Regions from separate parts of the Kluyvera fluvialis genome, predicted to be linked through region 1. Evidence: predicted binding sites of a transcription regulator. Region 1 holds the regulator's gene; the other holds the start of a gene.

Region 1 (3,550 bases):
GATAGCTTTTTAACGCCTGCAACAGCGGCAGGCGGCGCTCTTTATCCGCCATCAGATTGCGCGGATACAGCGGCCTTTGGAAGCGCAGTACGCGAGCAATGCGGCTGAAATGCCAGGCACAGAACTGCCCAACCGGGTTATCCGGGTGCTGTTCGGTGATTTTCTCCAGCGCGCCAATCTGTTTTTTCATACTGAAACGGCTGGGATAGCGGTGATAGAGAATGTCATCCGCGAGCACCCGCAGGCGCGCGGCGACGGTCTGGGCATTCCAGCGGATCACCGCCTCAGCGTGGCTACGTTCGACCAGTTTTTGCACCTCCTCTGGCTGATGCAGACTCACCGAAATGTGCTCCTGTAGATCAAGGCCAATCTGGAAGGCGCGCAGCAGGCGTTTGTAATCGTTATTCTGGTTTGCCGCCAGCATGTGTAGCTGCTGATAACACTGAGAAATAAGGTCAACCACCTTTTGCTGGCGGCTTAAAAGCGGCGGCAGCGCGGTGTTGGGGTCGGTGTGCTGCGTCAGGAGGCTATATTTTGCTTCGCAATAGTCGGCGAGCTGGCGGTAGAGCAGGCTTAGTGACTCGCGCAGCGGCTGCTCGCGCCAAATCCAAAACCACCACCAGTTGAATAATCCATACCACAGCGTGCCGAGTGCGTAGATAAGCAGCGGCTGCCAAATGGGCATATTACCAGCCAGGCTGAGGGTAAAAATAGCGGCAATCAGCGAAGCCGGCAGCAGCCGCCCGTGCAGGGAGCTTATCTCCGCCGTTACGCCCAAAATCAGCGCCAGCCCGCTGAGAATCAACGGTAGCGGAACCTCGCGCGCCAGCAACAACTGAACGGCAAGACTGCATCCGGCGAACAGACAGCCGCCAATAATCAGGCGTTTGAAAAAACGTTTATGCGGGGTATCAAGACCGGCAATATTGCAGCAGGCGGGAACCAGCGAAAACAGCAGACCTTGTTGAAGATGGCCGAAGATAAGGCCAATGGCGACCGGCAAACATAACACCAGCGTTTGCCGCAGTGCATAGTTGACTTCCGGGTGGTAAATCAGCCTGCGCCACATAAGAGACAAAAACGGCGTACCGTTGGAACAATACGCCGTTTTAAAGGATTAGCGAGTACCGTAAACGACAATCGTTTTGCCGTGTGCGGAGATCAGGTTTTGATCTTCCAGCATTTTCAGAATACGGCCCACTGTTTCACGGGAGCAGCCCACGATCTGACCAATTTCCTGACGGGTGATTTTGATCTGCATACCGTCCGGGTGAGTCATGGCGTCCGGCTGTTTTGCCAGGTTCAGCAGCGTCTGTGCGATACGACCTGTCACGTCCAGGAATGCCAGGTTGCCGACTTTTTCAGACGTGACTTGCAGACGACGTGCCATTTGCGAAGAGAGACGCATCAGGATGTCTGGGTTAACCTGAATCAGCTGACGGAATTTTTTATAAGAGATTTCAGCAACTTCACAAGCGGTTTTTGCCCGTACCCACGCGCTGCGTTCCTGGCCTTCTTCAAACAGGCCTAACTCGCCGATAAAATCGCCCTGGTTAAGGTAAGAGAGGATCATCTCTTTCCCTTCTTCGTCCTTGATGAGTACAGCCACTGAGCCTTTGACGATGTAATACAGCGTTTCTGCTTTTTCACCCTGGTGAATCAGCGTGCTCTTCGAGGGGTACTTATGAATATGGCAATGAGACAAGAACCATTCGAGAGTCGGGTCTGTTTGCGGTTTGCCAAGCACCATGCGCGGTTATCCTCTGTTATAAGCTCTTTCCGGCGGCAAAAACATTGCAGCCACCGGTTGCAATAGTATCCTTCCCGTTACCTGGGAAGTCGGCTGTCGAATATTGCCGCAGCCTGTAATGTGATGTCCTCTGCATACATGCAGTACGTTTATGTATTACCGTAGCATCCTGACTGTTTTAGCATAGCTTGAGCCGTGTGTCTCCTGGTGTCTCGCTTCAGCATGACGGCGATCGCCTTCCGTTGCGAGATTTGTTATGTGCGCGTAATCTGGGAAGAAAATTGCAACCTGGGAGTTAAATATTATGCAAGCGCGTGTGAAATGGGTTGAGGGGATGACCTTCCTCGGTGAGTCGGCTTCTGGCCACCAAATTTTGATGGACGGCAACTCTGGCGATAAAGCGCCAAGCCCGATGGAAATCGTGCTAATGGCGGCCGGTGGTTGTAGCGCAATTGACGTGGTGTCTATTCTGCAAAAAGGCCGCTATGACGTTTCTGACTGCGAAGTAAAGCTCACTTCCGTACGCCGCGAAGAAGCACCGCGCCTGTTCACGCACATCAACCTGCACTTCATTGTGAGCGGTAAAGAGTTGAAAGATGCGGCTGTTGCACGCGCGGTTGACCTGTCGGCGGAGAAATACTGCTCAGTGGCGTTGATGCTGGGTAAAGCTGTCAACATCACGCACTCATACGAAGTGATTGAAGGCTGATATCCGTGATTGCCCGGCGGCGTCCTGCCTATCGGGCAATCGTGATGATTCAGGCGTTGTTCTTCTCTTCCACTAACCGCTGTACCAGCGGCATCATAATCAACTCCATCGCCAGCCCCATCTTGCCGCCGGGAACGACCAGCGTATTCATATGCGAGATAAACGAGCCTTGCAGCATCGCCAGCAGCCACGGGTAGTCAATCCCTTCCAGGTTGCGGAAGTGAATGACCACAAAACTCTCATCCAGTGATGGAATGCTTTTCGCAGCAAACGGGTTAGAGGTATCGACCGTTGGCACTCGCTGGAAGTTGATATGGGTGCGCGAGAACTGCGGAGTAATGTAGTTGATGTAGTCTTCCATTGAGCGCACTACGGAGTCCATCACCGCCTCACGCGAATGCCCACGCTCGCTGGTGTCGCGAATCATCTTCTGAATCCACTCCAGGTTGACGATAGGCACTACGCCAACCAGCAAATCAACATGACGTGCGACGTCATGCTGTGGCGTCACTACGCCGCCGTGCAGCCCTTCATAGAACAGGACATCGGTGGGTTCCGGCAATGGCTGCCAGGGGGTGAACGTCCCCGGTACTTGATCCCACGGTACGGCTTCATCGTAGGTATGCAGATATTTACGCGACTGCCCTTTACCGCTCAGGCCGTACTCTCGAAAGGTTTGTTCAAGCAGGCCGAAGTCATTGGCGTCCGGGCCGAAATAGCTGATATGACGGCCCAGATCACGAGCCTTACGAATGGCCATATCCATTTCTGGGCGGGTGTAACGATGGAAACTGTCGCCTTCAACTTCCGCTGAACGCAGGTTGAGCTGGGCAAATATTTTACGAAAGGCCAGGCTGGTGGTGGTGGTTCCCGCTCCGCTGGAGCCGGTAACAGCAATAACTGGATGTTTGGCAGACATGCGAATAACTCCCTGAACAGGCGACAGAACGCGAAAGCGCCTGCTGTCACCCGTCGTTATCGTTAACCGCGAAATTGGTTGCGGGGCATGATGTTGACCGTCTCGTGAAGTTCAGACCACACCAGCACCGCCTCGCCGCTTTTTAATTGCTCTTTAACATCGGCGACCTTTT
Region 2 (3,550 bases), 170 kb from region 1:
TTCGCCCGGCATACCTTTCGGCAGTTCGATAGTGGAGTGAGAAGCGAACAGCTTGATGTTACCAATGTAACGGCTGCTGATGTCGCCTTCGTTAGCAATCGCGCCAACGATGTGACGAACTTCAACGCCATCATCACGGCCCACTTCAATGCGGTACAGTTCCATATCGCCAACATCACGACGTTCGCGACGTGGACGGTCTTCACCACTACGCTCTGGACGATCGCCACGCGGACCACGATCGTTACGGTCACCGCGACGTTCAAAGCGCTCATCACGCTCGCGGAATTCACGACGTGGACGCATCGGCGCGTCTGGCGGAACGATCAGAGTACGTTCGCCCTGAGCCATTTTCAGCAATGCTGCGGCCAGAGTTTCAACGTCCAGCTCTTCGCCTTCAGCCGTTGGCTTGATTTGCGCCAGCAGTGCACGGTACTGATCCAGATCGCTGCTTTCCAGCTGCTGCTGTACTTTCGCGGCGAATTTTTCCAGGCGGCGTTTACCCAGCAGTTCTGCATTCGGCAGTTCTACTTCTGGAATGGTCAGTTTCATGGTGCGTTCAATGTTACGCAGCAGACGACGTTCGCGGTTCTCAACGAACAGCAGCGCGCGACCCGCACGACCCGCACGACCGGTACGACCGATACGGTGAACGTAAGACTCGGAGTCCATCGGGATGTCGTAGTTAACCACCAGGCTGATACGCTCAACGTCCAGGCCACGAGCCGCAACGTCGGTTGCAATCAGGATGTCCAGACGACCATCTTTCAGGCGTTCCAGAGTCTGCTCACGCAGCGCCTGGTTCATGTCACCGTTCAGCGCAGCGCTGTTGTAGCCATTGCGCTCCAGCGCTTCTGCCACTTCCAGAGTCGCGTTTTTGGTACGTACGAAGATAATCGCCGCATCAAAATCTTCCGCTTCCAGGAAACGTACCAGCGCTTCGTTTTTACGCATACCGTACACAGTCCAGTAGCTCTGGCTGATGTCCGGGCGAGTGGTCACGCTAGATTGGATGCGTACTTCCTGCGGCTCTTTCATAAAGCGGCGGGTAATACGGCGAATCGCTTCCGGCATGGTTGCAGAGAACAGAGCGGTCTGATGACCTTCTGGAATCTGTGCCATGATGGTTTCAACGTCTTCGATAAAGCCCATGCGCAGCATTTCGTCGGCTTCATCCAGTACCAGACCGCTCAGTTTAGAGAGATCCAGAGTGCCGCGTTTCAGGTGATCCAGCAGACGACCCGGCGTACCGACGACGATCTGTGGCCCCTGACGCAGGGCGCGTAATTGCACGTCATAACGCTGGCCGCCGTACAGGGCAACCACGTTTACACCGCGCATATGTTTAGAGAAATCCGTCATGGCTTCAGCAACCTGAACCGCCAGTTCGCGGGTCGGTGCCAGCACCAGAATCTGTGGTGCTTTCAGCTCAGGATCAAGATTGTTCAGCAGCGGCAGAGAGAACGCTGCGGTTTTACCGCTACCCGTCTGGGCCATGCCCAGAACGTCACGACCGCCCAGCAGGTGAGGAATACACTCAGCCTGGATCGGAGATGGTTTTTCGTAACCCAGATCGTTAAGGGCTTCAAGGATAGGAGCCTTCAGGCCCAGATCTGCAAAAGTGGTTTCGAATTCAGCCATGTAGTACAAGTGCCTCGATATTAATGGCGGCCAGTCTACATAACTTATCGTGAAAATTTTCGGTAATTTTCATTAAAAGTGTGAACCGGCTCAAATTAGATGTATTAACGAACAACAACGCCCTCACCCGCGAAGGTGATGGCAATCAAAAGTGATTACGGGCTGATGTGTACGTCAGCTATTGCTGGTCCGATTCTGCCAGGTCGTCTTGCTCCTGGCCCAAGAGCGCTAATTCCAACAATGCGTATCGGTGCTCAACGTAGTTGTGTACGTTGTTGGCAACCGCCAGTTTGAACAGTGCCGTAGCGCTGTCCCTGTCCCCCAGACTTAGGTAATACTTACCTAAATAGAAGTTGGTTTCACTGAGATGCTCAGCGAGCGAGGTGTTATCCGTTGCGTCCGCCTTCAGGCGTTCCATTAACGTTTTCTCGTCAATGTTGCCCAGGTAGAACTCGACAATGTTCCATCCCCATTGCTCTTTATCCGATTTGTCGAGGCGTTGCTTCAACGCGACTTTGGCCTGCTTTTCATCGAGCTTCTGCTCGGCGAGATAAAGCCACAGGCTACGGAAAGGATCATTGGGATCGTCTTGATAAAACGCTAGCAGATCATCTTGCGCTAATTTCGCACGGCCACCGTAGTAAAGCGCGATGCCGCGGTTCAAGTGCGCATAATTGTAAGTTGGATCAAGCTCAAGTACAGAATCAAACGCTTCATAGGCAGCGTCAAAATTGCCTGCCTGCGTTAAATAAATGCCTAAGTAGTTGAATACTTCCGGCATATCTGGTCGGATTGCCAGCGCTTGCGAGAAATCGTTACGCGCTAGTGCCCTCAGACCGAGACTATCATACAACACTCCGCGCTCATATAAAAGCTGTGCGCGTTCGTCATCGGTTAAAGCCCGACTGGCAAGAATTTGTTCCATGCGTGCCAGAATCACTTCCTGCTGTAACGTCGGTTGCAATGGCACCGCGAGGACTTCACTCTTACGCCAGGCAGAGTTGCTGCATCCTGCCAGCGTGAGTGCTGTCGCAACGAAACACCAGCGCAAAAAAGGCTTCATTTCCCACTCCCGAAGACAACAATTGGATGAACGTCCTGTCCCCCGCCTGCAAACAAGGCATCCTGCCAGATAAATGTGCCCTCCGCAAAAGCGGAGGGCAAAAGGCAAACCTTACTCGCCTTGTTCCGCAGCCGGAGCTTCCGGTGCGTTCGCAGGCTGAGACTGCTCGGTTGCTTCTTTAATGCTCAGACGGATACGGCCCTGACGGTCAACTTCCAGAACCTTAACCGGTACTTCCTGACCCATTTGCAGGTAGTCAGTCACTTTCTCAACACGCTTGTCAGCGATTTGAGAGATGTGTACCAGACCTTCTTTACCGCCACCGATGGCAACGAATGCGCCAAAGTCAACGATACGGGTCACTTTACCTGCATAGATACGACCCACTTCGATTTCTGCGGTGATCTCTTCGATACGACGGATAGCATGTTTCGCTTTTTCGCCGTCGGTCGCTGCGATCTTCACAGTACCGTCATCTTCGATTTCGATGGTAGTGCCGGTTTCTTCGGTCAGAGCACGGATAACAGAACCGCCCTTACCGATAACATCTTTGATCTTGTCTGGATTGATCTTGATGGTGTGGATACGCGGAGCGAACTGAGAGATATCGCCGCGCGGTGCGTTGATAGCCTGTTCCATCACGCCCAGGATGTGCAGACGCGCACCTTTAGCCTGGTTCAGAGCAACCTGCATGATCTCTTTGGTGATACCTTCAATTTTGATATCCATCTGCAGTGCAGAGATACCTTCGCGGGAACCCGCGACTTTGAAGTCCATATCGCCCAGGTGGTCTTCGTCGCCCAGGATGTCAGACAGAACAACAAAGTTGTCGCCTTCTTTCACCAG

What was found. The regulator CRP, encoded in region 1, controls carbon source genes, mostly activating them, when cyclic AMP is high. The targets are predictions, from matches to a motif close to ATGTGANNNNNNTCACAT.
Region 2: the regulator CRP is predicted to act here: its motif matches at 1,720-1,737, upstream of yrbN (protein YrbN).

Annotation. Positions count from the first base shown of each region.
Region 1 is NZ_AP046142.1:413,833-417,382, forward strand. Features, by position in the region: gene AC6I4B_RS01910 (YccS/YhfK family putative transporter) at 1-1,069, opposite strand, end outside; gene crp (cAMP-activated global transcriptional regulator CRP) at 1,118-1,750, opposite strand; gene AC6I4B_RS01920 (OsmC family protein) at 2,055-2,459, shown strand; gene AC6I4B_RS01925 (phosphoribulokinase) at 2,509-3,378, opposite strand; gene AC6I4B_RS01930 (YheU family protein) at 3,441-3,550, opposite strand, start outside.
Region 2 is NZ_AP046142.1:580,606-584,155, reverse strand. Features, by position in the region: gene AC6I4B_RS02860 (DEAD/DEAH family ATP-dependent RNA helicase) at 1-1,641, opposite strand, end outside; gene yrbN (protein YrbN) at 1,634-1,714, opposite strand; gene nlpI (lipoprotein NlpI) at 1,820-2,704, opposite strand; gene pnp (polyribonucleotide nucleotidyltransferase) at 2,816-3,550, opposite strand, start outside.